DNA from 4 places in the Shewanella piezotolerans WP3 genome. Region 1 is predicted to be linked to each of the others. Evidence: predicted binding sites of a transcription regulator. Region 1 holds the regulator's gene; each other region holds the start of a gene.
What was found. The regulator MetJ, encoded in region 1, represses methionine synthesis genes. The targets are predictions, from matches to a motif close to TAGACGTCTAGACGTCTA.

Region 1 (7,623 bases):
TGCGGCAAGATACTGCTGTAGCATGTCTTCATCTAATTCGTTTATACGCGACAAAAACTGCTCAAGCGGAAGTTCTGCAAGATGAGCGGGAACCAAGGATTTTAGCTCTATATCTTCAAGCTCTATCTCTAAACCAATCTCACGAGCCAAAATAAGCAGTTTACGCTGCATGTCACGACCAGAAAGGTCATCTCGCGGATCAGGCTCGGTGATCCCAAGCCCACGCGCATCGACGACTAGCTCAGAGAAAGGTTTGACGGCATCATAGTTTTCAAACAGCCAACATAGAGTGCCAGAAAAAATCCCACCTACCGCTTCAATGCTGTCGCCACTATTATGCAGGTCATTAATTGCATGTTGTACTGGCAGACCAGCACCACAACTGGCGTTATAACGCCAAAATAATCGGCGATTACCTAACTGCAGCTTCAACTCTCGATAAAAAGGTAGTGGACCAGAACCTGCAAGCTTATTAGCACTAACAACATGAATTCCACGAGCAAAAAATTCAGGATATTGTAACGTCAGATCAGCGCTTGCACTAATATCTAGCGCCACAACTTCATCACATTCTAGACCTTGAAGCTCTTCAAAAAGATGACTGTACTGCCACGGCGTAGCATCTTGTTCAAATGCGCTTTTCCAAGTATTAAGCGCGATGCCTTTATCACTAATTAAAGCTTTACGTGAACTCACTAGCCCAACTAAATCAACACTGGCCTCGAGCTCTTTGTTTAACGCAGCTCTCGCACCATCAAACAGATCGATCCATGCTTCACCAATATTGCCAACACCTAATAGCAGCACACCGATACGTTTGCGTGGGCCTGCACAGCGGCGATGTACTTTCTGGGTCAACAAATTCACTTGTGTCTGTGGCACCAATGTCACTAAACTCATACCGTCATTAAACAATGGTCGAGCATTACGACTCAATAATCTGGCAAAGCCACGACGGTAGAGATCCGCATCAGCACTCACCAATGCAACCAGCCCTAGGTCTTCTCTTATCTGAAGGTCTGTAATCCCCAATGCATCGCTATTGGCATCAAGCAGAGCTTGCACTTGTTTCTGATTCTCAAGCGTAACGGTTAATTCAATGCGTTTTTGTGCCAGCGACCAATGCGCTAAAGGATAGAGCCCTGAATCAGTCAATAAGCTCAGTAGATCGGATAAGACACCATTCAACTGAATGTTAAACAGTGACACGCTATTAAGGTTAGTTACCACGGGCGCGCTGGCTGAGGAGCTTTTAGGTGCAATCAAGGTAAAGTCGGTATGAGATGCATAGCTAGAGCGCACTGCTAGGCTAACTTGGGTATCAAATAGCGGCTGTAAAGTGCGGTTATGCAATACTGGTGAGCCTAAATGCGCTAAGCGATTCGCTTCATCTAATGACAAGCTACTCAATAGTTTCGCATCATTAATTTTGTTGGGGTCGGCGTTAAACACCCCCTCAACATCGGTCCAAATCGTTACCCGTTCGATATCTGCAAGACTTGCGATTAACGTAGCACTAAAATCCGAACCGTTACGGCCTAATAGCAAGGTATCGCCTTTATCATTTGCACAGATAAAACCGGTAATAATGAGTCGCTCATTAGGATGTTCAGCAATCAGCTTTTGTACTCTTTGACGTGACTGCTGTAATCTAATCTGGGGCACTGCACCTTCATCTGCAATCAACAAAGTGCGTGCGTCTACATCAGATGCGGCAACGCCGGACTCTCGCAGTAAAGCTGCGAGCAGGCGTGATGACCAACGTTCACCAAAGCTCACTACTTGGCTGCTCTGGTAATCATTGATCGCCGTTAATGAAAGTAAGCTGATCAACTGTGCCTTATCATTCGATAATCGCTCTCTTAACGAACGAGCTTGCTCGTTAGATAACAGCTGTTCAATCAGCTTTTGCTGAAAACTGATTAAGATCTGCAGCTCTTCCTGCCAAAGCTGTTTAGTCGTGCTCAGCTCAAGCAAACGATATAGAAAGTTGGTACTTTTACCTGCTGCCGAAACCACAACAAGATCATCACTATGACCATGTGTCAGGAGAATATGTGCAACGCGACGGTAACAGTCTGCGTCGGCTAAACTGGAGCCACCAAATTTATGTAAGTGACAACGTGCCATCCTAAACCCCTTTAATTAACAAGCTACAGCTGCATTAAGCGCAGCTTCAATATCAGCGACAAGATCGTCAGCATCTTCAATACCAACAGACAGACGGATAAGGGTGTCTTTTACCCCAGCCTCTGCACGCGCTTCTGGTTCCATCGCTCGATGCGTCATGGTTGCAGGCACTGCCACTAGACTTTCTACTCCTCCGAGGCTTTCTGCAACAGAGAAATAATTAAGATTTTTTAAGAAAGCGACTAATTGCTCTTCGCCGCCCTTTAGCTCAAAGCTGAGCATGGCACCAAAGCCCTTTTGCTGTTTAGCGGCAATCTCATGACCTGGATGATCAGCAAGACCTGGATAATAGATTTTCTCCACTGCACTATGAGCGCTAAGAGTAGCAAGAATTCGCTGGGCATTGGCCTGATGCTCACGAATTCTCACTGCAAGTGTTCGAATTCCGCGCAATGTAAGGTAACTATCAAATGCACCACCCGTTAGCCCTAGCGTATTCGACCACCAATGCAACAATTCACCCAACTCTTCATCTTTAGCCACCACGGCTCCACCAACTACATCGCTGTGACCATTGATGTATTTAGTGGTCGAGTGAATAACAATATCAGCGCCAAGTAAGAGAGGTTGCTGCAAGATAGGCGATAGAAAAGTGTTATCAACCACAACTAATGCACCAACTTCATGACTAGCTGCGCTAATAGCTTCGATATCAACGACCCGAAGTAATGGGTTTGAAGGGGTTTCTAGCCAAACCATCTTAGGTTGTTTGGCAATCGCAGCAGCTAATGCACTGGCATCAGTTTGATCGACAACTTCTAGCTTAAACTGGCCTTTCTTAGCCAAATTAGTAAATAAGCGATAACTGCCACCATAACAATCATGAGGCACCACTAATAAGTCATCAGGACCGAGTAAACTTGTCGCTAGAGTAATTGCCGCCATTCCAGTGCATGTCACAACGCCAGTACAGCCTTTCTCTAGTTCAGCAATTGCATCACCGAGAATCGAGCGAGTTGGGTTACCTGAACGGCTGTAATCAAAATCTCTTGGATTTTTGTGACCGTCAAAAGAATAGTTTGTAGAGAGATAAATGGGGGGCACGACTGCACCATGTTGGGTATCGGACTCAATGCCTTGGCGCACAGCAGCGGTGGCTAGTTTACGCTCGGTCATGTACTACTCCTCTCTCTACATTTTCTTATTAGGGATGTCTGGACGTCTAAATGTACCTAAGCTATCCACCCTCGTCAACCAATTTAGCCGTTTAGACGTCCAAGCATTTAGAAATCTATTTGCATTTGTCATAAAATAGAGGCAATAATTTGACTGTGCTGCATAAGGGGTTAAAATCTGCCCCGCATTTTAAAATTACAGGTGAGTCAATGACTGAGTGGAACGGCGATTATATCAGCCCATATGCTGAACACGGAAAAAAGAATGAGCAAGTGAAAAAAATTACTGTCTCTATTCCTTTAAAAGTACTCAAGGTGCTTACCGATGAGCGTACACGCCGCCAAGTGAATAACTTACGTCACGCCACCAACAGCGAGTTACTCTGTGAGGCGTTTTTGCATGCATACACAGGTCAACCTCTGCCAAATGATGGCGACCTATCGAAAGATAAGCCTGACAGCATGCCTGCGGAAGTAAAGCGTCTCATGGATGAAATGGGCATCGAGTGGGAAGAACTAGAATAACTAGAATTACTATATTATTAAATCGAGGGTCTTAAGAGATCCTCGATTTATTTTATAGCGCTCTCTATCAGTGCAGCGCTATTCTTGCTGAATAATTTGCAAAAAAATGCGGGTAACTATTTAGCAATATCTGGTATTTGACTATAGCGACTTAATACCGCACTACACGCGGTTGTCACTGAATTCTAATCTACGCTATTTGTCTTAGCTGGACATTGCACTCCTAATTAATCTGCACTTCCTTAGTGAGTTCTAAAGCCATCACAGGGCTATACTGATGTTAGATCCAAGCACACTTATTCTCGCTTCACTGATCATTTTTTGTGGTGCATTAACTCAAAGCTTAATTGGCTTTGGCTTAGCTGTGGTTGCCAGCCCATTGCTATATATTATCGAACCCTCGCTTGTGCCAGCTCCGGTGATCTTGATGGGTTTTTCAATCGCTGCACTAACGCTGTTTAGAGAACGAGGGCAGCTTGAGTTCAATGGACTGCAATATGCGTTACTCGGACGCATTCCTGGCGGGATTTTAGGTGCGATGCTGATTCTAACGGCACCTCAAGCAATTCTGGGGCTTGCTATTGCCTTTATTGTGGCCTTAGCGGTCGGTTTCAGTCTACTCAAATTTAGTCTACCCGTTAATCGCTTTACACTGTTTATGGCAGGGGTATTGTCAGGGATCTTCGGCAATATTGCCGCTATTGGTGGACCGCCACTGGCGATACTGCTTGCCGGTAAAGATGCAGCGCAGTTTAGAGCGGCTCTATCAGCATTTTTTATCTTCAGCTCTATGATCGCTTTAGCCATTCTAGCGTTCGCAGGCCTATTAAAACTTGAACACCTGTGGGTTTCTTTGATGTTACTGCCGTCAGTTATACTCGGCTATGTAGTGGCAGGAAGACTGGTTGGCAAGGTCGATAAACAAAAAACCAGAGCTTTCACTCTGGTCTTGTGTAGTGTAAGTGCAGTTATATTGACGATTAAGTCTGTTATCGAACTAAGTTAATTATCGATATGGCTCTTAATACTAGAAATGATAAGAGGTCTGCAGCACCCCACCTAAAGCTTCATCTTTGCCAAACATTCCAGTAAAGTCTAGGAAGAAAGATTCGCCAATGGTAAAACCAGAACCGATAGAGTAAATATTGGCAGTAGAGTCTTTCATATCATGACGGTAACCCAATCGTAGTGACATCCAATCAAATGCTCTGACCTCACCACCAACGCGCCAATACTGAGTACCATCTAGCTCTTTAAATTTCTTATTCTCAACCAAATCGACGTCGGTTGTGACCGTTAGCTTTCTCCAGTCATACGCCACACCGGCTGTAACTAATGGCTCTACTCTGTAGGTAAACTTATTCCCTTCTACTTCGATCGTTTCCACATCTTGGCTGATAAGGTTTCGCCCAGAAAGTCCAAACACTAAGCCGTTAAGGGGTTCAATAGCAAAACCTACATCGACATTGAAATTAGTTTCATCATTACGGTACTCAACATCATCAAAGTCACTGGCCGAGAAGTTATTGGCGTTAGCAACGTAATTATAGGTATCGATACGTTGAAACTTTGGCGAGATACCGACAGAAATAGGCATATTAACAATGGAAAGTGGAAAGCTTAATGCGACACCTAAATCGGAAACTGCGCCACCAATCACTTGCCCTTCTGATAGCAAGTCTGTCACTTCTGGTGGGTTAACAGGATCGAGAGCCGCAAGCGCGTCGATATCGGCTTGAGCAATATTGGCTGCCCCAACCGCATTAACATAACTTTTATAAAAGATGGCTATCGGCATTCTTTGATGAGGAATAGCGACGCTAAATCCAAGGCCAGCACTAGCATATGCCGATGTTCCCTTTAGCGATTCTAAATCCAGAATCAACTCATCTCGATAAACATCGATATCGGCACTGTTTCCCGCCTCAATCGATGCTGCAAGTCCGTCATAAGAATCAATAAGCGAATCGAATTTGTCGATCATGTTGTCGCTATCAGCCATATCAACACCTAAAACTGGCATAAGTAATACAGCGGAGTTATCTTTGTGGGCATTTAAACCAAGTAGAGCGGGGTTTACAAATGCTGCGCCCTCATGGTTCGATGCGGCAACACCTGCACCACCCATAGCATCACTACGCGCTTCATAATATTCTTGGCCTGAGTAGGCAAAAAAGCTGGGGATTAAGGTACACAGTAGCGCTAATTTACGTAGTTTCATCCATTTCGCCCTTTTTATTTCCTTAACGCTTTAACACCAATACGGCTCAAATCGAAAAAAGGTCTTAAATTGTTTTTTCTTATTAGAGTTATTCTAAGCCAAAAATAACAACTAAGGGATAAATTTTAACGTCAAACCCACATTTTTGTTACCAATCCATATTAACTCAGGTAAATGTGGGTCAACAGGCTTTTAAGATGGTGATGAAAACTGGTGAGAAAACATATATAACTACGACATATCAGAATCTTAAAACACAACATCTGACTGGTTGCTTTGGCGTTATCTGGAGCTAAATTTAAAAGCGTTTGTCGGTTAATTGATGAAGACTAATGCGTACAATGTTCTCGCCTAAACTGCGACGGACTCTTGCCGAATAAGCGCTGAAACTGGCGACTAAAATAGCTGTGGTCATTAAATCCTGTTTCCTGAGCAATATTAGCAATACTTTCATTAGTCTCAATCAGCAATCGACGTGCGTTCTCTAGCCTCACCTCATTAATAAACTGTTTCGGCGTCTGCCCTAAATGCTTAGTAAAGCGTCGCTCTAAGGCACTGATAGAAAGGTGTGCAGTCTGTGCTAGCTCAGTTAAAGTAATCGACTGCATGTAATTCTCCTTAATAAACGCTACCGGAACTTTCAAGGCGTCCATACTACTTAGGGTCAGTGAGGTTTTCTGCAAATGCCGTGATATGCCATAGGAACCTATCACTTCACCCGCATCATTCATTACTGGACGTTTAGAAGTAATAAACCACGCAACCTCCTGCCCTTTAAGGCGATTCATCTCCAGACGGTCGTTAACCCGGTTTCCTAGCATCACCTTTTGATCATCATTAATAAACTGCCGGGCAATATGCGGCTCAGAAAAATCAAAATCATTACAATGGTAGATCTGCGCCTGTGTCTGCACACCTACATGCTCGAGAAAGTACTGGTTAGCGTAGATAAAGCGACTATCAGAATCTTTCACCCAAAACAGAATATCAGGCATAAGATCGAAGGCTTCCACCAGCTGCCTTAGTAAAAGTATTTGATTTAGCTCGTTTGGCCACTTATTCCGCTGATACACAAGTATCTCCACTTATTCCATAGTTTTATAGAAATTGAACAAAGACTTACAAATAGCATAAAATATACCACGCCGATTTTGTCACATAATAAACCGAAATCATAATAACCCTATCAGTAACACTTAGATAACATAAGATAATCACTGTAGTAAGGTTAAATTTAAACATGCGCAAAATTAGAATGGGAATGGTAGGCGGAGGCCAAGGGGCATTTATTGGGGAAATCCACAGGATGGCTGCTCGGCTTGATGGACAGTTTGAGCTAGTTTGTGGCGCCTTCAGTGCCGACCCGTTTAAATCGTTAGTTTCTGGCAAAAAACTCTATCTAGCACATGATCGCTGCTACGCCAGTTACGAGCAGATGTTTATTGAAGAGTCCAAACTCGATGAAAGCATTCGCATGGATGTAGCGGTAATTGTCACTCCAAACCACTTGCATTACCCTGTAGCCAAAATGGCACTGGAGTATGGTTTCCATGTCATTAGCGATAAACCCGC
Region 2 (7,623 bases), 2.0 Mb from region 1:
ATTTCATAAAGAATGGCATCATAGTGAGCTTTAACTCATCAGTAGAATACTTTTTCTTCATGCTTTCACGCAGCGCAACTAATTCAGTCAGGTCAAACTCTTCACAATAGGTGAAATGCGGAATGGTTGACACAGATTCTGTCATCATTCTTGCCATTACAGCGCGTACACCTTTAATAGGCTCTACGCGATCTGTAGTAACATTTGGCTTATCGTTTGACGTTGGCGAAGCAGCTTGCTCTTGTTGGCTCACAACAGCAACAGGCGACTGATGACGTTCTATATCTTCTTTAAATACACGACCATTCTTACCAGTACCTTTAACCGAAGCGATATCGATATCAAGAGTACGAGCTAAACGGCGCACTGCAGGACTTGCAAGCGCTTTACCTTGTGAAGCAGGCTCAACTTTCTGACTAACTTGTTTACTTTCCGATTCTGTAGTAGCGGTACTTTCGACTACAACAGCCGTTTGCGACTCCACTTCGATCGCAAATAGCGGTGCATGTACTTTCGCTAACTGGCCTTTACGGTAATGCAGTTTGGCGATTTTACCGTTCTTAATTGCTGGGATTTGAACCAACGCTTTATCTGTCATAACATCAGCGATTGGCTGATCTTCAACCACGGTGTCACCTTCGCTTACTAACCATTCAACTAATTCACACTCTACAATTCCTTCACCAATATCTGGTAACAGAAACTCTTCAATCGTGACGCCAGCAGATGTTACTGAAACAGGTTGAGTGATTTCTGGTTGCTCAGTTACCTCTGCAGTCTCTACTGGAGCAGAACCACCAACGTCAACTGAGTATAAAGGTTGATGCACGATTGCAATTTCACCTTTAGCATAATGAAGTTTTGCTATGGTTCCAGCGTAAGGCGCTGGAATTTGTACTAGCGCTTTGTCTGTCATTACATCAGCAATTGGCTGATCTTCTGTGACAACATCGCCCTCTTGCACTAACCACTCAACGAGTTCGCATTCAACTACGCCTTCACCGATATCAGGCAGAATAAATTCTTTAATCATGGCGAGCTCCTAAAATTTAACCGATGCTTTAATCGCTTCAAAGGTTTTCAAAGCATCCGGCATATACTCTTTTTCATGGATCAACGGATAGGGAGTATCCAAACCACAAACTCGTGCGATCGGTGATTCAAGGTATAAGAAACATTCCTCTTGAATCGTAGCCGCTATTTCACCGGCAAACCCACCGGTTAACGGTGCTTCATGGTTAATGAGTAATCGGCCTGTCTTTTTAACTGAAGCCGCAACTGTATCAACGTCCCACGGTGATAAGGTGCGCAGATCGATCACCTCACATGAAATGCCTTTCTTTGCTGCCATATCTGCAGCGTTCTCAAGAATTTCCATCTGTGCGCCCCAGCCTAACAAGGTGATATCTGTACCCTGCCGAACAACTTCAGCTTTACCCAATTCGATTTCAAAATCACCGTCAGGTACTTCACCTACGGAGGCACGGTAAAGTCGTTTGGGTTCGAAAAATATGACTGGATTTTTATCTCGTATAGAAGCAATCAACAAACCTTTGGCTTGCTCAGGGTTACGAGGAATAACCACTTTAAGTCCTGGCGTTTGGGTGAAGTAGGCTTCAGGTGATTGAGAATGATAATGACCGCCAGCGATACCGCCGCCATAAGGTGTGCGGAAAGTTAATCCACCGACATCAAACTCATTGCCACTGCGGTAGCGGAATTTTGCGCTTTCGTTGACAATCTGATCGATTGCCGGAAAGATATAATCTGCAAATTGTATTTCAGCGACTGCAGTCATACCATTGGATGCGAGTCCATTTGCAAAACCAGCGATACCTTGTTCTGTTAGTGGGGTATTAAAGCAGCGATCACGACCAAACTTTTCTTGTAGGCCCGAAGTTGCTCTGAAAACACCGCCAAAATGACCGACGTCTTCACCAAATACCATCATTTTTTTATCAGCTTCCATTTCCGAGCTCAGGGCTTCGTTAATGGCTTGCAACATATTCATCTCTGCCACAGCTTAGATTCTCCCTGCGCTTTTTGGATAGGCTTCTGGATACTTTTTGATATGTGACTTTAGATCAGCTAACTGTTTTTCAAGAATAGGCGTTGGCTTGTCATACACATCTTGAATAAGTTCATCTAAGTGCGGTAACGGCACCTTTTCAGCAACTTTAAGTTCGGCTAACACTTCTTCACGATATTTGACATATAGATCAGCATCTTGTTTCTCGTTTAACCATCCTTTGTTGATCATCCATAACTTAAAACGTTTTACAGGATCATGCTGCTGCCACTTTGCTTCTTCGTCTTTTGAACGATAGCCCGACGGATCATCTGATGAAGAGTGTGCGCCTAAACGATAAGTCATCGCTTCAATAAGAACTGGCGCATTGTTATCTAACGCATAAGCCCGCGCTTGTTGTGTAGCTGCCAATACCGCAAGCATATCGTTGCCATCAACACGAATAGTGTGCATGCCGTAGCCTGGACCACGACTCGCTATACCGTTACCAGAAAACTGCTCTTCAGTTGGCGTGGAAATAGCGTAACCGTTGTTACGGCAGAAAAAGATTACTGGCGAGTTAAGGACTGCCGCCATATTAAGACCGGCATGAAAGTCTCCCTCTGAAGCTGCACCTTCACCAAAATAACAAATAGCAATGTTACGCTTTTTTTGCATTTTCAAACTATAAGCAACACCAGTTGCCTGTGGGATCTGCGTCGCTAGCGGCGAAGAGATGGTCTGGTAGTTAAGTGCTTCGCTGCCGTAATGAATCGGCATTTGACGACCTTTGCCCAAATCTTTTTCGTTGCTGAACATTTGGTTCATAAACTGTTCAGTCGTGAATCCCCGATAGCGCAGCGCTGCATGTTCACGGTATTGGGCTAAAATAACATCACCGTCATCAAGCGCTGCGGTACTACCAATAATTGAGGCTTCTTCACCCGTACATGTCATATAAAAACTAATTCGCCCTTGACGCTGCGCACCCAACATACGCTCGTCGATAACCCGCGTAAATACGCAAGTATCATGGATCTTATTAGCTAAATCTTCATCTATGACAGGCAATACTGCTCCCTCATAGGCGGTACCATCTGCTTGTAATACTTTAAGGATGGGGATCGCGATAGCATTTTTATCTAAAAAACTTACACGATGGACAGTCTCAGCATTTGTTGTTGCGTTGCTCATAATGTGCTCTTGTTATTTATGATGCTTCCAAATGTCAAAAAGAAGCATCTATCTATTCTAATACGCGGGAAGAACATTACGTTAACGTAAACTAACTCTCAATACTTCCCATCTCTCAAAAGACAACTAAGCGCTTCCTTGCATGTATATATTGGTTTACATGCACAGTTATTCAGTTTGAATTTAGTCTAAATTGCTGTCGTCTGCAGTCTTTAACATCAGCACTGTACGTTGACCCACTGGCACTTTGGCGTTAGGGAATACAATAGATTCAAACTCATGTTCAATCTTAACCGCCTTACCGCCCTCTTTCGCTAACGTATAACCTTTAGGAAACGCGGTAAAGTTTTCAACGTCATTAGTAAAATTGAATTCAAAGTCGTCAAAATGTTTGTTAACTGAACGGCAGACTTGATAAAGATTTAATCGTTTAAGGTCAAACTCTGGCAGTTGCAGATCTTTACCCGTCATCAACAAAGTCAACATCTCTTTCATGGCGATAAAACGCGTCATATCGTTCTGCCCCATCGGAAATACTTTTCCTAATTCGATGGTGAAGGCATCTGCTCGATAGTTCTCAGACGAGAAATAGCTAAAGGTTGTTGTCGGTTCATGATGGAACAATATGGTGTTTACGCCACAAGACTCAAGGAACATTATCTGCTCTCGACTGTACTTTCGACCCGGTCGATAAGGATATATAGCGAACTTTTCATGCTTTGAGCCGCGTATAGCTGTATGCAGATCATAGTGTATACGCTGCCTTTCACCGGACTGTGAGGCGTAAAACCTATCGACATATTGCTCTAACTTATGGGCTCGAATGCGCTCTGGATTACACAAACCTTCATCACGTGAATGTGCGCCATTAAACAAACGATTTAAATTCTCATCAATAAAGCGGGTACCATTATGAATAGCTGCAGGATTACCAATTAGAAACATTACCCGCTGCGCCAGTGTTAACTCTTCGGACAAGATCTGAGTGATTAATGCATTACAAAGTTCGATCGGCGCAGTCTCATTGCCATGCACCGCACAGGACAGCACTATATCTTTACTGTGCTTAGCCTGCTTTGGCGAAAACACAATAACGCCGGTATCCCACACTTCAACATGTGTATGCTCACCTAAGTCAAATTCAAAGCTCTCAGAAAGATACTGAGGATGAGCCAACGTTAGTGCGAGAAAATCCTTAGACTGCTTCAATTCATGAAACACAAATCACTCCTTATTTATACTTGTCAGTGCGCTGTACGTAAGTTTGATTATCCATTTAAACCAAGCCACCTCGGCGCTAATGCACTGGATATTAGCACGAAATATACCTCTAGCAGGCAACGAATTTACAGTCTTAGTTCAACAAGTAATCAGCTAGATTAATTTGTGCTTGCATTGCAACTAAACATAAAACACAATGAAGACATCTAGCCATCCAAACGGCTAACAATATTTTTAGGAGTCGACATGGCTTTAGCTACATTCGGTGCAGGTTGTTTTTGGGGTGTTGAATATTTTTTCAAGCAAGTAGACGGTGTGGCTAACTGTGTCTGTGGTTATATGGGTGGAGACAATCAATATTCATCATATGTAGACGTGAAAGCTGGAATTACTGGCCACGCTGAAGTCGTTCAAGTTGAATACGATCCAAGCAAGGTTTCTTTCAATACTCTGTTAGAAATATTCTGGCAAAACCATAACCCGACAACCGTAAATCAGCAGGGTGATGATATCGGCGATCAATACCGTAGTAGTATATTTTTTCACGATACGTTACAACAGGAACAAGCACAGCTTGCAAAACAAGCGATAATAGACAGTAAAAAGTGGGGCAAGAAGCCAATAGTCACCGAAATTGTGCCTATTGAGCAATTCCATGAGGCAGAAAGTTATCATCAAGATTATCTCGCTAAGAACAACCTACCTAGCTGTCATATTAGCTTCTAAACTGGGTATAGTTCACTCGATTACCTTTAAGATTAGCTGTTATACCAATTGCATTAAAAGTTTGACCATTCAGCGGGAATTCAAAATGCTGTAGGCAAGTAGTGGGATTTGAGTTAATAGTTATTCTATATCCAAATCCTATAATGAAGCATACAACGTTTTGAAACCCGCACTTCGTGAGCACCTCAGTCTTTCCACTTCTGCTTTGCATTGTCTTAAAAGGGAATGACCATTTCTTTACCAAAGCGCTTTGAATTGAAAAGACTGAGGGGGCTCTGAACTGGTCAAATACTTAATGCAATTGGTATTAATATTTTAAGCAAAAATATCTTAAAAAAAAGGCGCCATTTGGCGCCTTTTTTGTTTACGAGTCTGATACTAACCAACTAAAGCTTGCTCAACTATCTGCTGTGCTTCAGCTAATATAAGCTGCAAATGCTCTTCACTAACAAAGCTTTCTCCGTAAAGTTTAAATAGCGCCTCAGTACCTGAAGGGCGAGCAGCAAACCAACCGTTACGAGTAGAGATTTTGATCCCCCCAATTGCTGCGTTATTACCTGGCGCATGGGTGAGCCTTTGGGTAATAACATCGCCTGCAAGTGATGTCGCGGATATCGACTCTACAGTGATCTGACTCAGTTTAGCCTTGTTCTCTAAACTAATTGGGCTATCAATCCTCTGGTAATAACTTTGACCAAATTCGCCCTCAAGTTCAAGGTAACGTTGCTGTGGCGTTTTACCGGTAACTGCTAATATTTCAGCTGCCAATAAACAAAGAATAAAGCCGTCTTTATCTGTACACCAAGTGCTACCATCGAGCCTTAAAAAAGCTGCACCAGCGCTCTCTTCTCCACCAAAAGCAAATGTACTATTTGCAAGACCTTCCACAAACCATTTAAAGCCAACCGGTACTTCAGACATACGCTTGTCGTGCATGTCACATACCTTATCAATCATGGCACTCGACACTAATGTTTTACCAATTAGCATGTTGTCGTTCCAATGAGGCCTATGCGTTGCCAAGTAATCGATAGCAACAGCAAGAAAATGATTTGGATTCATTAACCCTGTGCCAGGGCAAACAATACCATGGCGATCGTAATCAGGATCATTGCCAAAACAGAGATCATAATTGTCTTTGTGCGCTAGTAAGCCGGCCATAGCGTATGGAGATGAACAGTCCATGCGGATTTTGCCATCTTTGTCCAGCGGCATAAAACTGAAACTTGGATCAATTTTATTGTTAACAATTGATATGTCTAAGCCATATTGCTTAGCGATAGGTAGCCAATAGTCAATACCTGAACCACCAAGTGGGTCAACGCCTATACGTAGCTTAGCATCGGCAATCGCAGACAAGTTTATAACGTTAGCCAGATCGTCGACATAAGGCGTAATAAAATCTTCTTGAATAACAAATTCAGACTGCAGCGCTCGGCTATAATCGCAGTGTTGAACGCCCTCTAAACTATTAGCTAAGTATTCGTTGGCTCTATGTTGGATCCAATGGGTAATATCTCCCTCGGCGGGTCCACCATGGGGAGGATTGTACTTAATACCGCCATCTTGAGGTGGATTATGCGACGGAGTCACAATCAGTCCATCGACTAAATCGTTATTATTATTTTTATTCGCGCAAACGATGGCATGGGATACAACAGGCGTTGGGGTAAAACCATCATTTTGATGTACAGCGACGGTAACCTTATTTGCCACTAATACTTCAATAACAGATATCGCTGCTGGTTGAGATAAAGCGTGGGTATCTATACCTAAAATAAGTTTGCCGCTAATTCCAGCTTGAAGGCGGTAATCTGCCACAGCCTGAGCAATAGCGAGAAGGTGCGCCTCATTAAAACTGCGTTTAATCGCACTACCACGATGTCCTGAAGTGCCAAAGGTCACTTGCTCAGTCACCTCAGCTACATTTGGGCTTAAACGATAATATAAGCTTATTAATTTCGAAGTGTTGACCAAATCCTTTTGCTCAGCAATCTGCCCTGCTCTTTCATGTATAGCCAAAAACTAGCTCCTTTAGTTACTGTTATATTTTGAAATTAAATCTTACTGGTAATAGCAGCAACTTGCTCTTCATCAGTACCAAATTGCATTAATACTTCTGACAAGATAGTGCGTTTTTTAGCGGTATTATTGTTGGTCGTCACCCAAAATCCACTCTTACCAATCTCTTTTGGATTAGCCGACTTACTGGCCTTTAGTAATGCATCCTTTGAGGTGGCAAAGTACAATCGGTCTCGTCCTTGGATCTGCAGCACTTGCTGAAATTGACTGTTAGACGATTGGTAAACCGTGTCGAGTATAAATAAAAAACGTCCTACAGCGCCCTTTTGAGCCGCAAGCAGATCTGCATCTATAAGCCCAATGAAGTCTGATGTTGGCTTTATTTGCTCTACTTTAGGTTCTACGACAGCTTCTACCACGTCCTTGTTGACTTCCAAGCTTGGATGACTGAT
Region 3 (7,623 bases), 1.6 Mb from region 1:
ACAGAGTCACATACAGACTGTGTTATTTTTTTTCTAAAAATCAGATTGTTGGACAAGCTCACACTCATAATCTTAACGACTGATAACGAGGGTTCATCCTGAATCCCTTACTAAATTTATCGATTAAATATTAAGGTAAAATTAAGATTTCGATAATTTCGCGGAGTATAAAACCAGCCCTCATGCCAGTTCAACACACAGCAATGTACAAGCCTTTCTTTTGTGAAGCAGGTCACAACCTTAAAGGCTTAATAGGGCCGAGAAGAGTACTTAGCTGGATAGAGATAGCGCTTGATCTATTCTCTACCAGCACAATCGGTAGATAACTATTTATCTAACATCCAAACGACTCCTTCAGTAACACTAACAAGCCCTAGCCCAACGTGAGTGTTCACTCGATATACATTGATTAACTAAAGTAGCTTGGCTTTAGGTTGCTTTATCATTGTTCACCATAGAGAATAGCAAGTAGATTGAGTAGTTTATTCAGTAGTATAGATATAGGAGTGCTTGATAGATGATGACAAAATGGGCGACACGATTTTTACAAATGGCCGAACTCGTTGCATCTTGGAGTAAGGATCCCTCTACTCAAGTGGGCGCAGTGATCACTGAGAATAACCGCATTGTGTCTTTAGGTTTTAATGGTTACCCACATGGGGTTTCCGATAGCGCCGAAACCGACAACCGCGAGATGAAACTGCTCAAAACGCTGCATGCAGAAGAGAACGCCATACTCTATGCCAAACGCGATCTTAGTGGTTGTGAGATCTGGGTGACCCACTTCCCCTGCCCTAACTGCGCAGCCAAGATCATCCAAACAGGATTAAGCACTGTGCACAGTCCTCAACCAAGCCAAGACTTCCTGTCTCGCTGGGGTGAAAAGATTAAGATAAGCCAAGATATGTTTGACCAAGCTGGCGTAACCGTTGACTGGATGCAGGTAGATAAAGAATAAGTAAAATGACATTATTGACTTAGAGATAAAAAAGGCCACATCTGTGGCCTTTTTTACTCATTAGCAATTAAAACGTGTAAGCAACACTCACTCTTATGTCACGACCTGCCGCCGCCACACCATCGCCCATATAAGGCTTATAGTACTGGTTGGTTATGTTTTTTACCGTTAAGTAGGCTTCCCAATTATCTAACGCACCAGACTCTCCGCTAAAGGCAATATAGAGATCCTGTACAAAATAAGCATCTGTCGGTTGATCCGTTCTGAAGCTACTTTCAGTCGGCATTTCATCTTCCGATTTACTGTCATACCACTTACCCCGCCAAGCAAACATTAAGTCGTTTGTTAGGTAATAGCCAAGTTTTAAACCGATATTCGTTGGGGCGAGATCTGCTAGATATTCATCTTCGCCAGTTGAGTCTTTCAAGCTACCATCATGTTTACCCGTTATGTAGGAGGCATCCAAATCAGCAAACAGGTTTTGATACCGGTAGTTAACGACTAAATCAGCCCCCTGATTATAATAACCCTCAAGGTTAGTATTATAACCTTGTGCTTGCTCTACTGAGTTTACACCAGAGCGTTTCGCGACATCATTTTCACCTTTGTGGTAATAGAGGGTAAGCTGGGTAGACAAGGTGTCGTTATCCGCCAATAAGCCACTATTTAACTGCGTAAGCCCCAGTTTATAAGCATGTAATCGTTCAGCCTCAAGATCACGGCTTGAGGTGATAGCCTTGCTCGCTTTAGCGTATTGTACAGTGTAGATATCGTCGATAACCGGAGCTTGTAACGTATAGGCGTAGTCAAAATAAAACTGCGTCTGTTGACTCAACTCATAGTGGACTCCTAAGCGGGGGGAAACGCCAGAGTGTGACACTGCGCTATAATCATGACCCGCTGAGAGATCGTTATAATCTGCGGCCAAGTTGCCCTTGCCTTCACTGCGGATGTAGTCATATCTAATTGAAGGTTTTACTGCAAGCTGATCATTAATCCGGTAATTAAACTCGGCATAAGCACTAGACGTTTGCTGCTTGCCACTGGGTTGATAATAAGGCGTATACAACCCAAAATTCTTGGCTTCTTTCTTTTCATAAGTTTTGTTGTACACCAATGAGTCGCGGTCTGAACTTAGGTATTGAAGTCCTAACAGCAGACTATTATCGCCAAACCAACTGGTATTATTAATATCAACAAATGAACGTTTGTAATCAAGCCAAGATTCATGACCAAAATTGCCCACAGAGACGTACATTTTTTCCCATGCGATATCAGGGCGTACCCAATGTCGCTGGTTATCACTGGTTGACACGACTAGCTGAGTATCTATCCAGTCATTATTTGGTGTATAGCGGTAATTTAATGAGTAGTTGGTGTCTTTATAGGTATTATGAGCCGTCGTTGCAAACAGCGCAGTTTCATAGTCCCCGTACTTTTTAATGTTGTAATCACTAATCGTGGGCATTTGACCACGGCGGTTTGCCCAAGGTTTTTGTCCTTCATCTTTATAATCAGTCATCGACAGTGACATCAAATGGTCGCCATAGTCGAAGTCAATTTTTGCTAATAAGCTGTTTTGACGGTAGCCAGAGTAGCGCAGTTTAGCTTCATCACCAGTATCAAGTTCAGGAGGCTGCCCCTCTTCAGCGACATTGTCTCCCCAAATACCATTGCCCAGCGTTGTATCATTTGCATCTCGATAGGTGTAATTCACAATGGCAGATAGGTGACGATTAAATTGCCCATATACACTGATTAAGCTGCGTTTCTCGTCATTGTTGTCGCTGTAGCCCCCTTTAAGACGAGCGCCAAAATGCTCTCCAGCATCTAAAAAGTCTTCAGCGCTTTTGCTAGTAACATACATGGAACCACCAAAACCACCATTACCAGAGCGAACATCATGCGCACCTTTTATCACCTGAACCTGTTTGATCAAGTCAGGATCAACAAAAAACGAACCATAACGATATTGCTCAAAACCTAGAGGAGCATTGTCTAAGTACAGATTAAGGTCTTCTTCATCACCAAAACCCCACACATTAATGCGCTCCCCGCCCACACGCGTCCCGCCATCAATATTGACACCGGGGAGTTGGTCAACCAGCTCTGCAAACTGCGTTGATTGCTGCTCCTCGACCTCTTTCATGGTCATAACCGCTGTGCCCGGTGGCGCCAGTTTTAACCCTCGTCGATAAGCTCTTCCAGTGACTTCAATAACCTCCATCGCTGCAACTTTAGGTGCGCCGAGTACCTTGTTTGTCGCATCAATTTTGGCTGTTTGTGTGTTAGAGGTTGAGTCCATTGCCGAAACTTCGGTTTGTGCATAAACATGTGACTGAATCGATAGAGCAAGAAAAGATAATGAAAACAGCTTAATAGAACGTGATAACACCAGAGTATTCTCATAGATAAGAAAAGATGGCGGCGAGTATAAAGAAAAAACAACTGAATGATAATGATTATCACTTACAATTTACATATGAAGATCTAATGTTATAAAAACATCTGACTAATGCTCTAAAATTCACATCAAGCATACAAAGTTCAAGTATGCAAAGCGGCTATCGTGGTCGACGCCATTGCCGTTCAATCACCATAAAATAGTATTGACACTAAAATCTGAAGACAGAGTCAGCTGTTTCGAAATAACAAACAACCCTGCCTCTAATACCAATCAGTATAAGAAGTTGATCTACTCTCGCTGAGCGATCAAATCTTTATACTGATTGGTATAATTACTCTCTGTTTTTTAATTTGCGCTTACCATGGCAATACTTGACCGTTTGAGTGCCTAAAGACACCAGATTGGCTCATATCAAGCTGCTCGATTAAACCGACAATGCGGCTAGCGGATTCATTAGCAGAGATATCTCCACCATGATTGACCATATCAGTTTGCACATAACCCGGATGATAGATGCCAACCGTAACCTCTTGGGCAGCTAAGTCATGACTTAATGACATAGAAGCGGCATTGAGTGCAGCTTTCGACATACGGTAACCGTAACGTCCTCCAGAAGTGTTATCTTCAATCGAGCCCATTCTAGAGGTGATCATCGCCACTTTTGCACCACTAGACAGTTGGTTTTTTAACGCTGCAACGACTCGTAATGGCGCCACTGCATTAACTTCAAACTGAGCACGAATAGTATCAAGGTTGAGATTAGTTAAGCTCTCATCGCGCAATATACCAGCATTGCAGATCAATAGATCGATGCTGGTATTCGCTAAAGCTTGCTTCATGTTAGCAATCCCCGCGTCCGTCGCCACATCAATATCGGTCACTACGTTAACGTTTAATGCAGCTAACTCAGCAGATGAGTGGCGACATAAAGCGAAAACATTTTGACCTTGAGCACAATAAAGAGTGGCTAGCGCCAAACCAATACCACGATTAGCACCTGTAATAACGACTGCTTGAGACATATCTACTCCAAATTTGAGAAATCACTAAACGGAAAACACCGCGAAATTAACACTAATGAGCATTACATATTCGCGCACGGTAAGGTACACAGGCCGAGGCTAGCATTGATCGTTTGATCGCCCAACGCCCTATCACGTAATAACTTTAATTCACCTTGAATACTGGGTTGCGGTAAACGTTCTGGCACTTGGAGTCTCCATTCACCGCTGTCATCTTGACTGCCAAATTGAAATTTAAAAGCCAGATTGCCAAACATGCCTAAGCGTAGATCAGTCACAATCAATTGCTTATTTAGTTGCTCATAACGGACAAAATCACCGGTGAAATCGCGCAATGCCACCAGCTGCTCAGGCTGAGTGACTAACGGCCATTCGCCGCGAGATTGAGAGATAAATTCAATATCAGGATGACTATCGAGCACCGATGCTAAGCCTTCCCAATAATGCTCTCCATCTAATGCAACAACACGCCAAAGCAAGGTGTTAAACGGTGTGGGCGCAATAAACACCTTTTCGGTACTGAATCCACGCAGCTTGAGACTTGCATATGCTCTTTCTTCTACTATCTGCTTAGCGATTAAACTCCAACTTAAATAAGCGCTGGAAGCCACAAGCGCTATCAAACAATAACGACTGAGTGACGCTTTGCGAGCCCACCCAATGGCTATTGCGATAAGTAAAGGCAAGGTATAGAGCGGGTCAATAATAAAGACACTCGATAAAGAGTAGTAGCCGTGGAGCGGCCATAATAACTGAGTGCCGTAACTGGTAAAGGTATCCAACAAAGGATGCGTGACTAAACAAAGAAGGACCAGCAACCACAATCGAGAAAAGGACCAGTCAGGGAGAGGTTTAAAGCGTTGGAACAGGCCAGTAACAAGTAAGGAAAACGGCAGTAAGATCAATATTGAGTGACTAAAGCCACGGTGCTTTACCGTATTGCTGATATCATCGCCATAATCGATAAAGACATCCAAGTCAGGCAAAGTGCCGAGCAAAGCACCTGCTAATAACACCTTGGCATTACAACGCCTGCCTGCAATTGCACCTGCAACTGTTGCGCCTAAAGCCGCTTGAGTAATCGAGTCCACAAAACCTCTCTGAAGTTAGTTCAGTTAGCGGTCAAGCCACCAACAATGAGTGCGCTACAGACTAACCTTATAATACTTTGATTAACAACCGTGATATTGACTCAAAACATTTCTTGTAGAGCCCTCAACTGCAATTAATTAACTTTTAAGCCTAAAACTTGCCATAGCAAAACAAGGTATTTATCGCCGTTCTACCTGTAGATTCATGATTCAGTGGGAGTTAAAGGATGTTAATCACGGCATTGATTACCACTAATGGTCACCCCCTTGGTAAAATCAATAACACCGAGTAAAGCCCATCGCCGCAGCTCCCCCATAAAAAACCAGAGGCTTAGCAAAGTTAAGCAAATAACCAAAGTGGCATACTGATTTCAACATGATAAAAAATTATCTTATTGAGCCTTAACAATCGTCGCGATTTAGGACACAATGGAACCTAATATCCATCTAGACGGCTAAACATGAAAAAATCATTGAAACAGCGTTCGTCCGATCATCACCGTGGGATCTACTTTATTGGTACAACCCCACCTAAAATTGATACAGATTTTGAATCGGTCAGTACCATTGCAGATAAGTTGTTAGCCCGTCTTGATGAGATAAGTTTCGATGGTTTAATTATTTACGATATTCAAGATGAAACTAGCCGAATTGATACACCTAGGCCTTTTCCGTTTAAAGCCACATATGACTCAGGCACCTACGCGCAGCTGCTTAATCAAAAGTCCGCCAAGCCTGTTATCGCCTATAAGAGCGTCGCAGGCCTTGATGAGCAGAGCTTTAATGAATGGTTATCTCGTGCTTGGTATCAAAATAATGTAAGAGATTTAGTATTAGTCGGTTCGCCATCGACTCAAGCAACAAGTTCATTGCCTTTAAATGACGCTTACCGTGTGTTAGCCGAGCACTCTAGAGAGTTCTACCTTGGTGGAGTGGCAATTGCAGAGCGTCATTTAAGTAAAAAAAATGAACATATTCGCCTATTAGGTAAGTCCACTTTAGGCTGTGAGTACTACATCACCCAGGCGGTGTATAACGCCCAAGCAACTATCGATATGTTAACCAGCTACGCTGAGGAATGTGCGCTTAATAATATAAAGCCAAATCGGGTAATTCTGACATTTTCCCCCTGTGGTAGCGCTAAAACCTTAGAATTTATCAACTGGTTAGGTGTATCAGTTCCTGAAGCCACTCGCGAGCGTATTTTGTCGGCCGACGATCCTCTGTATGAATCAATTAAAGTTAACCACAGTAACCTACTGAAGATTTTGGCGGCGGTACTACCACTTAATATCCCATTAGGACTAAATATTGAAAGTTTAACCAATCGAAAAACTGAAATTGATGCCTCTATTTTAATGTACAAGCTACTTAAGGGCACAATGAATCAAGCTTTAGCTCAAAATCAAATTGATCAATTTGTGCTGAACAGATAACGACTGCAGTAAAGACAAAGCCCCGCGGTGTTCATAAACCCGTGGGGCATAATACTCTCCGATTTCAATCACATCTTAAGCTTGCCCGAAGGGACACGAACATAGTGTTATACCAATCTGTATAAAGATTTGATCGCTCAGCGAGAGTTTAGCGACTTTGAGGTAAGGTCATTATATGCTCCTGCATTAATGACATTCACCACATCCATGTGGTTAGCAATGAATGAAGAGCATAGTTATTCTACGTTCAAATTCATTAACGCAGCATCAAAGCCGCTAAAACTCGCCTTTAGGAGTGTTTTTGGCTTGCTACTTCTGCGTTGAATAAACTCATAAGGGAATAACCATTATGTCATTACTCACTTTGAATTAGCCGGCCTTGAATTAGCGTGCCAAAAACGCTCTGAGTAGATCAACTTCTTATACTGATTGGTATTACTGATTGCAGTCTCTTATCAATTCTTTAACCAGTTAATTAATCGTTAAGTTACGGTACAGCATTCTGCAGCTATATTCATTATCGAATTAGGATGATTAAGCAGAGGCGACAGATGAAAAATTTAACCAATATGTTAGCTACAGCAGTGAAAACAGTAACGGCTATTGCACTGACTTTATTTGTCTCAATTGGCGGCGTTCATGCCTCACCCAATACTGCGGTAACGGCTGACTTAGTCAAATCCAAAACTGATCAGAATTTGTTAGTTTG
Region 4 (7,623 bases), 1.6 Mb from region 1:
ATAGCTGATAAGCGGATTACCATGTTGTGGATGTGGCCTAACTTCGCAGCACACATCAAATACTTCCGCAATACGCTGCTCCGTTAACACTGCTTTGGGCGAACCTTTTGCCAAACAGCGCCCTTTATCAAGAAGTAATAACTCGTCGCATAGGGCGCTGGCGAGATTGAGATCATGAATAGAGGTGATAACCGTAATGTTAAGTGTGTGCAGTAACTCTAAGGTTTGGATTTGATAGCGGATATCAAGATGATTTGTTGGCTCATCTAATATCAATAGCTGTGGTCGTTGAACAATTGCCCGAGCGATCAGCGCTCGCTGTTTCTCTCCACCCGATAAGCTTTCATAAGCTTGATTAGCTTTATCTACCAAACCCACTTTAACTAAAGCTTGAGCGACAACGTCCCGGTCTTCTGCACTGGTGAATTCAAACGCACTTTTATGGGGCGTTAAACCAAGACTGACAAGCTGAGTTGTGGTCATCTCAAAATGATGCGGCGTATCTTGCAGAACTACCGCAATCTGCTTAGCAAACGCTTTTGCCGATAACACAGAGATTGGTTGACCAAATAAATGAATTTCACCACTTGTCGGCTTGATAAAGCGATATAGGCAGCGCAGCAAACTGGATTTGCCCGCACCATTGGGTCCAATAACTCCCAGCATCTGCCCTTTAGCTAAGCTAAATTCGACGTCTGATAATATGGGCTGACCCTGTAATTTCCAGCCTAAGCCGCTAACAGTAAGGACTGTTTCAGATGGCTGATTAGACATTCAATAAACTGCAAAGCATGTGCTAATAAACTCCCTTGAGACGCCCGCTCAAGTTATTCAATATGGCAAAGTTAGGCTGGTATCTGACTTGGGGCGAAAACGAATTCACTCCCATACAGTTGCGGGTACAGTCCGGACTCATTAGCCGTTTTCGGCCACCGGTTCCCAATTTGTGCGATTAGGCACCTAACTCAAATTTAGTTTGTGTGGTTTACCTCATTTTTGAGGTAATAATGTGACAGTTTATCATGCAAAGCCAATAAGGCATTGCACTTGATCAACTACTCGCTACTCCAGTCCCCAATTAAGGGTTAAATAACGCTGGCAACCATCATCTAACGCATCGATAACCACAGTCGCGGCATAGGGCAATTTAAGAGCGCTGTAGATCCCTGCACACTGTTTTAGCCCGAGTGATTAAGCCATTAAGTGCCTAATCACTCCTCCATGGGTCACGAGCACAATGACTTTACCTTTATGTCGCTCAAGTAAAGCGTCCCAAGCATTGTCGATTCTAGATTCAAAAGCTTGCATCGTTTCACCGTTTGGCGGCGTATGTTGCCATGGGTTTGCCCAATAGGCATCTAGCTGTTCACTAAATTGCTGATAAAGTTCAGTGAAAAGCTGCCCATCCCAATCGCCAAAATTAAGCTCCATAAAGCCAGACTGTTCAACAAAATCTATATTGTGTTGTATGGCGAAAGCGCGAGCAGGCTCTGAGCAGCGCAGTAATGGTGAACTCACCACCAGATCTATCTTGCTGTTTTTAGCCAAATCACAGGTTTTACTATTTTTAAGTGTCGAAAACGCCACATTTAGCTGCTCTTTTCCAGCTAAACTCAGCACAACATCCGTATGGCCACGTAAAACATTACCGCCTTCACAAGCTCCATGACGCAGTAAAACTATCTTCGTATTCTGCACTTAACATTCCAACCAATTATATTTATCAGTCACTTACAAGTAAACCGTCACGTATTCCAAGTGAAAAAGTATCAGGTTTTAGGGGTTGCACTTTCGCTAGCGACTCACGTATTATGGACGTCTATACGTATAAATGTCCAAACATAAATAACTTAAGCTAGTAATGCTAGCTTGTAGTTGATAAGAATGGACAAGGTTACTGCATTTTATATTTTGCGACTCTGTATTTGGTAGGAATTTTTTATGGCAACACATACCCTGAGCCCAGTCCCGCACACACAAGAAACTGCCGACAAGGTTTTAGCAGTACTGACTAAAAAGTTAGAGGAAGGGATCCTACTGCTTGATGGTGCGATGGGCACCATGATCCAAGATCGCAAATTTGAAGAGCAGCAGTTTCGCGGTGAACAGTTCAAAGACTGGCATTGTGATGTAAAGGGTAACAACGACATGTTGGTGCTCACTCAGCCAGAAGCTATTAAGCAAATCCACAAAGATTACTTTTTGGCTGGCTCAGACATCATCGAAACCAACACCTTTAACGCAACCCGAATCGCCATGGCTGACTACGATATGCAGGCACATTCGGCGGAGATAAATTTACAAGGTGCTCGCCTTGCACGTGAAGCTGCCAATGAAGTTGAAGCCGAAACAGGCCGCCAATGTTACGTTGCGGGTGTGCTTGGCCCGACCAACCGAACTTGTTCAATCAGCCCAGATGTTAACGACCCAGGTTACCGTAATGTGAGTTTTGACGAGCTTGTTGAAGCCTATATTGAATCAATAAATGCATTGATTGCCGGTGGTGCAGACATCATTATGGTTGAGACCATCTTTGATACCCTCAACGCAAAAGCCGCGTTATTTGCCATTGAAACCGTGTACGATGCTCAAGGTTTTCGTCTGCCGATTATGATCTCTGGCACGATTACAGACGCCTCAGGTCGCACGCTTACTGGACAAACAACAGAAGCGTTCTACAACTCACTGCGTCACGTAAAACCGCTAACTATCGGGCTTAACTGTGCATTAGGGCCAAAAGAGCTACGCCCATATGTAGAGGAGCTGTCCAAAATCTCTGAGTGTTTTGTCTCAGCACATCCTAATGCAGGTCTTCCCAATGAGTTTGGTGGTTATGATGAAACACCAGAGCAGATGAGTGAAGTGATCGAAGAATGGGCGCTGGAAGGTTTTTTAAATGTTATTGGCGGTTGTTGTGGTACAACCCCTGCCCATATTCGCGCTATCCGCGAAGCCGTTATCAAACACCCTGCTCGAGTGCTGCCAGATATTCCAGTGGCTTGCCGCTTATCAGGGCTTGAGCCGCTGACGATTGATGAGAATTCACTATTTCTAAACGTTGGTGAGCGCACTAACGTTACTGGCTCGGCTAAATTCTTACGCCTGATTAAAACCGGCGAATATGAAGAAGCGCTCAGTGTCGCCCGCGATCAAGTCGAAAATGGCGCGCAGATCATCGATATCAACATGGATGAAGGCATGCTCGATGGTAGCGATACCATGCATAAATTTCTCAACCTTATTGCCTCAGAGCCAGATATCTCTCGGGTACCGATCATGATCGACTCCTCTAAATGGGAAGTGATTGAAGCTGGCCTTAAGTGTATTCAAGGAAAAGGCATCGTTAACTCTATTTCGCTAAAAGAAGGCGAAGAGAAGTTTATCGAACAAGCCACACTCGTGAAACGATACGGCGCCGCCGCCATCGTAATGGCATTCGATGAGGTAGGCCAAGCCGACACTAAAGCGCGTAAAGTAGAAATATGTACTCGTGCTTATAACGTGCTGGTCGACAAAGTAGGCTTCCCGCCAGAAGACATTATCTTTGACCCGAATATTTTTGCCATTGCGACCGGAATTGAGGAACACGACAACTACGCGGTCGACTTTATTGAAGCCACTGCCGAGATTAAACGTACCTTGCCCCACGCAATGATCTCTGGCGGTGTATCTAACGTGTCTTTTTCGTTCCGTGGCAATAACCCGGTACGAGAAGCGATTCATGCTGTATTCCTTTATCACGCAATTCAAGCCGGTATGGACATGGGCATTGTTAACGCCGGACAGCTAGCGATATACGATGACATTGACCCCGAACTTAAAGAGCGGGTTGAAGCCATTGTACAGAACTTGCCCTGCACCGTTAGCGACTCAAGTAACACTGAGCAGTTGTTAGAAGTCGCCGAAAAGTTCCGGGGTGACGGCAACCAAGTCGCCAAGAAGGAAGATTTAGAGTGGCGTACAAAACCAGTTAATGAGCGCTTAGCTCATGCGTTGGTCAAGGGTATTACCGACTTTATTGATGAAGATACCGAAGAAGCACGCATACAAGCCAGCCGACCATTGGATGTGATTGAAGGGCCGTTAATGGATGGCATGAACATCGTTGGCGATCTATTTGGCTCTGGCAAAATGTTCCTTCCACAAGTGGTAAAGTCAGCACGAGTGATGAAAAAAGCCGTGGCTTACCTCAACCCTTACATTGAACTTGAAAAAGTCGCCGGTCAGTCTAACGGCAAAATTTTGATGGTGACGGTTAAAGGCGACGTGCACGATATTGGTAAAAATATTGTTGGTGTGGTACTCGCCTGTAATGGCTATGAAGTGATTGATTTAGGCGTTATGGTGCCAGTTGAGAAGATCATTGAAGTCGCCAAGGCTGAAAATGTCGATATTATTGGCATGTCAGGGCTAATCACCCCAAGTCTAGATGAGATGGTACATAACGTTAAAAGCTTCCATAAAGCGGGCTTAACTATTCCATCGATTATTGGCGGCGCAACCTGTTCTAAAATCCATACTGCCGTCAAGATCGCGCCTCACTCACCTGAAGGTGCAATCTATATTGCTGATGCTTCACGCGCCGTACCTATGGTGTCGAAGTTGATCAATAACGATACACGCCAAGCAACAATTGATGAAGCCTATCAAGAATATGATGTAATGCGCGAAAAGCGTCTGTCGCAAACCAAGCGTAAAGTGATCACCTCTCTCGAAGCGGCCCGTGAAAACCGCTGTCAACATGACTGGGAAAACTATACGCCGTTCGTGCCGAATCAACTTGGGCGCCAAGTCTTTGATGACTACCCACTAGAAGATTTAGTTGAACGTATCGATTGGACCCCCTTCTTTAGAAGCTGGGAGCTACATGGTCATTTTCCACAGATTTTAGATGATGAAGTCGTAGGCGAAGAGGCGCGAAAACTGTTTAGTGATGGTAAAGCGATGTTGCAAAAAATCATCAGTGAAAAGTGGCTAACAGCCAAAGGCGTTATCGGACTGTTTCCAGCTAACACCGTTAACCACGATGATATTGAGCTGTATACCGATGAGAGTCGCACTGAATTGGAGATGACCACTCATCACCTGCGGATGCAGATTGAGCGTGTCGGTAACGACAATTTCTGTTTGGCCGATTTTGTTGCACCAAAAGACTCAGGCGTTGCCGATTACATGGGCGGCTTTGCCGTTACCGCAGGCCACGGTATTGATGAACATGTGGCACGCTTTGAAGCGGAACACGATGATTACAGCGCCATTATGCTCAAATGTTTGGCTGACCGATTAGCTGAAGCATTTGCCGAGCGTATGCATGAGCGCGTACGCAAAGAGTTCTGGGGTTATGCAAGTGACGAAACTCTTGATAACGAAGCGCTTATTCGTGAAAAATACAAAGGTATTCGCCCTGCCCCCGGTTACCCCGCTTGCCCGGATCACACCGAGAAAGGCCTGCTGTGGGATCTATTAAAGCCCGATGAGACTATCGGCCTTAATATCACCGAAAGCTATGCGATGTTCCCAACCGCTGCAGTATCAGGTTGGTACTTTGCTCACCCTAAATCACGTTACTTTGGCGTGACCAATATTGGTCGTGACCAAGTAGAGGATTATGCCACGCGCAAAGGTATGAGTATCGAAGAAACCGAACGTTGGTTAATGCCAGTGTTGGATTACGATCCAGAGTAAAGAGTCCTGCATTGGGCGGGCGAGTATATTTATTCGCACGCAGGCAAAAGCTCTAAAAGAAAAAATAGCCCCTATATCGCCGTATAGACAGAGGGGCTTTTTTCATGCTGTTATCTGATTTCTTGAATATGGTTCATCAAATACTTAGCATCTTTCCATACACCACCAAGCGTTGCTGAGCCGCGGGTATACAGCCAAGGTAAACCGATGAAATAGAGCCCATCGACGTCGCTACTTACGCCGCGATAGTTGCTCGGGTAGTTCATTTCATCAAAAGAGATATCTTCAATCCAGAAAAAGTTGGGTTTAAAGCCTGTCGCCCAGATGACATTTTTAATACTACTCACGCTGCCTTTTTGAAACTTAATGCTGCTTTCATCTGCAGACAAAGTCCTTCCCATATGGATAACATTGTCTTTTGCTAGCAAGGACTTCACATCAGTACCAATAACTGGCTGTACGCCTTTACTGAGCCATTGGCCTAATTTACTAAAGCGTGAAACTGATAAAAAGCCGATTTTGGTAAACCACCACCATAAGGTTTTACCTAAGAATGATTGCGGAATAGCAGCAATTTTATCGGTGCCAGAAAAATGCACTTTACGCCCGGTTTCTGCTATTTCAGACAAAATTTGTACACCAGAATCTCCAGCCCCAACCACTAAGCAATCGCCATCTTGTAACTGCTCAGGGCTCTTATAGTTCTCACTGTGAAGTTGGGTAATATTTGGCGCGATATCAACATGGCAAGCAGGCGTATAGGGAGTATGAAACGGACCAGTTGCAATAATCAACTGCTTAGCTTTATAGCTTGCAGTATCGCTGGTTATTTCAAAAATACCATCCACTTTCTTAACCGAGGTTATTCTTTGGTTAAACTCAATCGGCATTGAGAACTTCTCGACATAACTCTTTAGGTAGTCAGCAACTTCATATTTATTCGGGTAATAGCCTTTTGGGAATGGAAATGGCATTCCGGGAAGGTGATTATATTCAGCAGGGGTAAAAAGCTTTAATGAGTCCCAACGTTTTAGCCAAGGTGCGCCAATATGTTCGTTGGCGTCTAAAATCAGGTAATCTTTGTTATTGGTTGATAAGTTGTAAGCCATAGATAGCCCAGACTGACCTGCGCCGATAATGATAAATTCTTTCATGGTTCCCAAATGCGTGCATATTGTTTTTATTATGCGCGCTATACTAACAGAATATGAACTCAGAACCTGACCGTTGCGGTAAATGAAGTATAGGCACAGGTGTAAACATTGGCTTATTTCACCTTTTATTCAAGATGTTATTAGGGGCTGTTGATCTTTCACGGTTGTTTTTGCCGCAGTTTATTGGCTATTTTGACAAGGCGGAGGCTATGCCGTTTAGTTATTCTCCACAAATAGTCTACAACACAGTAAAAATAGCCAAGAAACGCGGCCCTTTGGGTTCGCTTCAATGCTTCTATTACGGTGTTATGAGCTTTTCACTTAGCCAGCTAAGCTTTATCGCTCAAGCCTTGTACTAGAAGCATTATTCCTTACGGTAAAGAATCGAACAAAAACTAAGCTCGAAAGATCAACAGCCCCTAATTACCAATAGTTATCTATTATTACTTTTGCTGCAGTTGCAGTGCTTTAGTCTCAGCAAAAGCAATAACCTTTCTAGGATCAAACGCTAACTCCAGAGATCCAGTGCAGAGCAAAATAGAGTCGAAAAAACAGGCCTATTATCGCTGATAGAGATCGCGACATAGAGCCAAACTACACAGCTAGCTTTGCCTCTTTAACCATCCAACAGATCCGTCACAGCATCAGCCAACCAAGTTAACGCTGGCCCTTTAGTTTTTTGCTTAGCCATCACGCGGTCAATGGGCACTCGCCACGGTTTATGATCAAAGCTAAGTTGCAAACACACCATCTCACCTTGACGCTCATACTGCTCTGCCATATA

Region 2: a site for MetJ is predicted at 4,631-4,648, ahead of msrA (peptide-methionine (S)-S-oxide reductase MsrA). Genes of this name have one in related genera too.
Region 3: a site for MetJ is predicted at 5,919-5,936, ahead of SWP_RS04185 (methylenetetrahydrofolate reductase). Genes of this name have one in related genera too.
Region 4: a site for MetJ is predicted at 1,813-1,830, ahead of metH (methionine synthase). Genes of this name have one in related genera too.

What each region holds. Positions count from the first base shown of each region.
Region 1 is NC_011566.1:4,777,262-4,784,884, forward strand. It holds gene SWP_RS20290 (bifunctional aspartate kinase/homoserine dehydrogenase II) at 1-2,130, opposite strand, end outside; gene metB (cystathionine gamma-synthase) at 2,146-3,306, opposite strand; gene metJ (met regulon transcriptional regulator MetJ) at 3,516-3,830, shown strand; gene SWP_RS20305 (sulfite exporter TauE/SafE family protein) at 4,108-4,836, shown strand; gene SWP_RS20310 (conjugal transfer protein TraF) at 4,858-6,051, opposite strand; gene SWP_RS20315 (AraC family transcriptional regulator) at 6,381-7,046, opposite strand; gene SWP_RS20320 (Gfo/Idh/MocA family protein) at 7,292-7,623, shown strand, end outside.
Region 2 is NC_011566.1:2,733,870-2,741,492, forward strand. It holds gene SWP_RS11740 (dihydrolipoyllysine-residue acetyltransferase) at 1-1,033, opposite strand, end outside; gene SWP_RS11745 (alpha-ketoacid dehydrogenase subunit beta) at 1,043-2,020, opposite strand; gene SWP_RS11750 (thiamine pyrophosphate-dependent dehydrogenase E1 component subunit alpha) at 2,024-3,202, opposite strand; gene astE (succinylglutamate desuccinylase) at 3,386-4,423, opposite strand; gene msrA (peptide-methionine (S)-S-oxide reductase MsrA) at 4,670-5,149, shown strand; gene pgm (phosphoglucomutase (alpha-D-glucose-1,6-bisphosphate-dependent)) at 5,528-7,171, opposite strand; gene seqA (replication initiation negative regulator SeqA) at 7,207-7,623, opposite strand, start outside.
Region 3 is NC_011566.1:952,378-960,000, reverse strand. It holds gene SWP_RS04205 (dCMP deaminase family protein) at 518-958, shown strand; gene SWP_RS04200 (TonB-dependent receptor domain-containing protein) at 1,026-3,353, opposite strand; gene SWP_RS04195 (SDR family oxidoreductase) at 3,722-4,387, opposite strand; gene SWP_RS04190 (metal-dependent hydrolase) at 4,450-5,478, opposite strand; gene SWP_RS04185 (methylenetetrahydrofolate reductase) at 5,940-6,914, shown strand; gene SWP_RS04180 (hypothetical protein) at 7,466-7,623, shown strand, end outside.
Region 4 is NC_011566.1:991,209-998,831, reverse strand. It holds gene SWP_RS04370 (ABC transporter ATP-binding protein) at 1-774, opposite strand, end outside; cobalamin riboswitch at 832-979, opposite strand; gene SWP_RS04365 (histidine phosphatase family protein) at 1,192-1,698, opposite strand; gene metH (methionine synthase) at 1,942-5,685, shown strand; gene SWP_RS04355 (flavin-containing monooxygenase) at 5,796-6,839, opposite strand; gene SWP_RS24095 (hypothetical protein) at 7,049-7,198, shown strand; gene SWP_RS04345 (LysR family transcriptional regulator) at 7,456-7,623, opposite strand, start outside.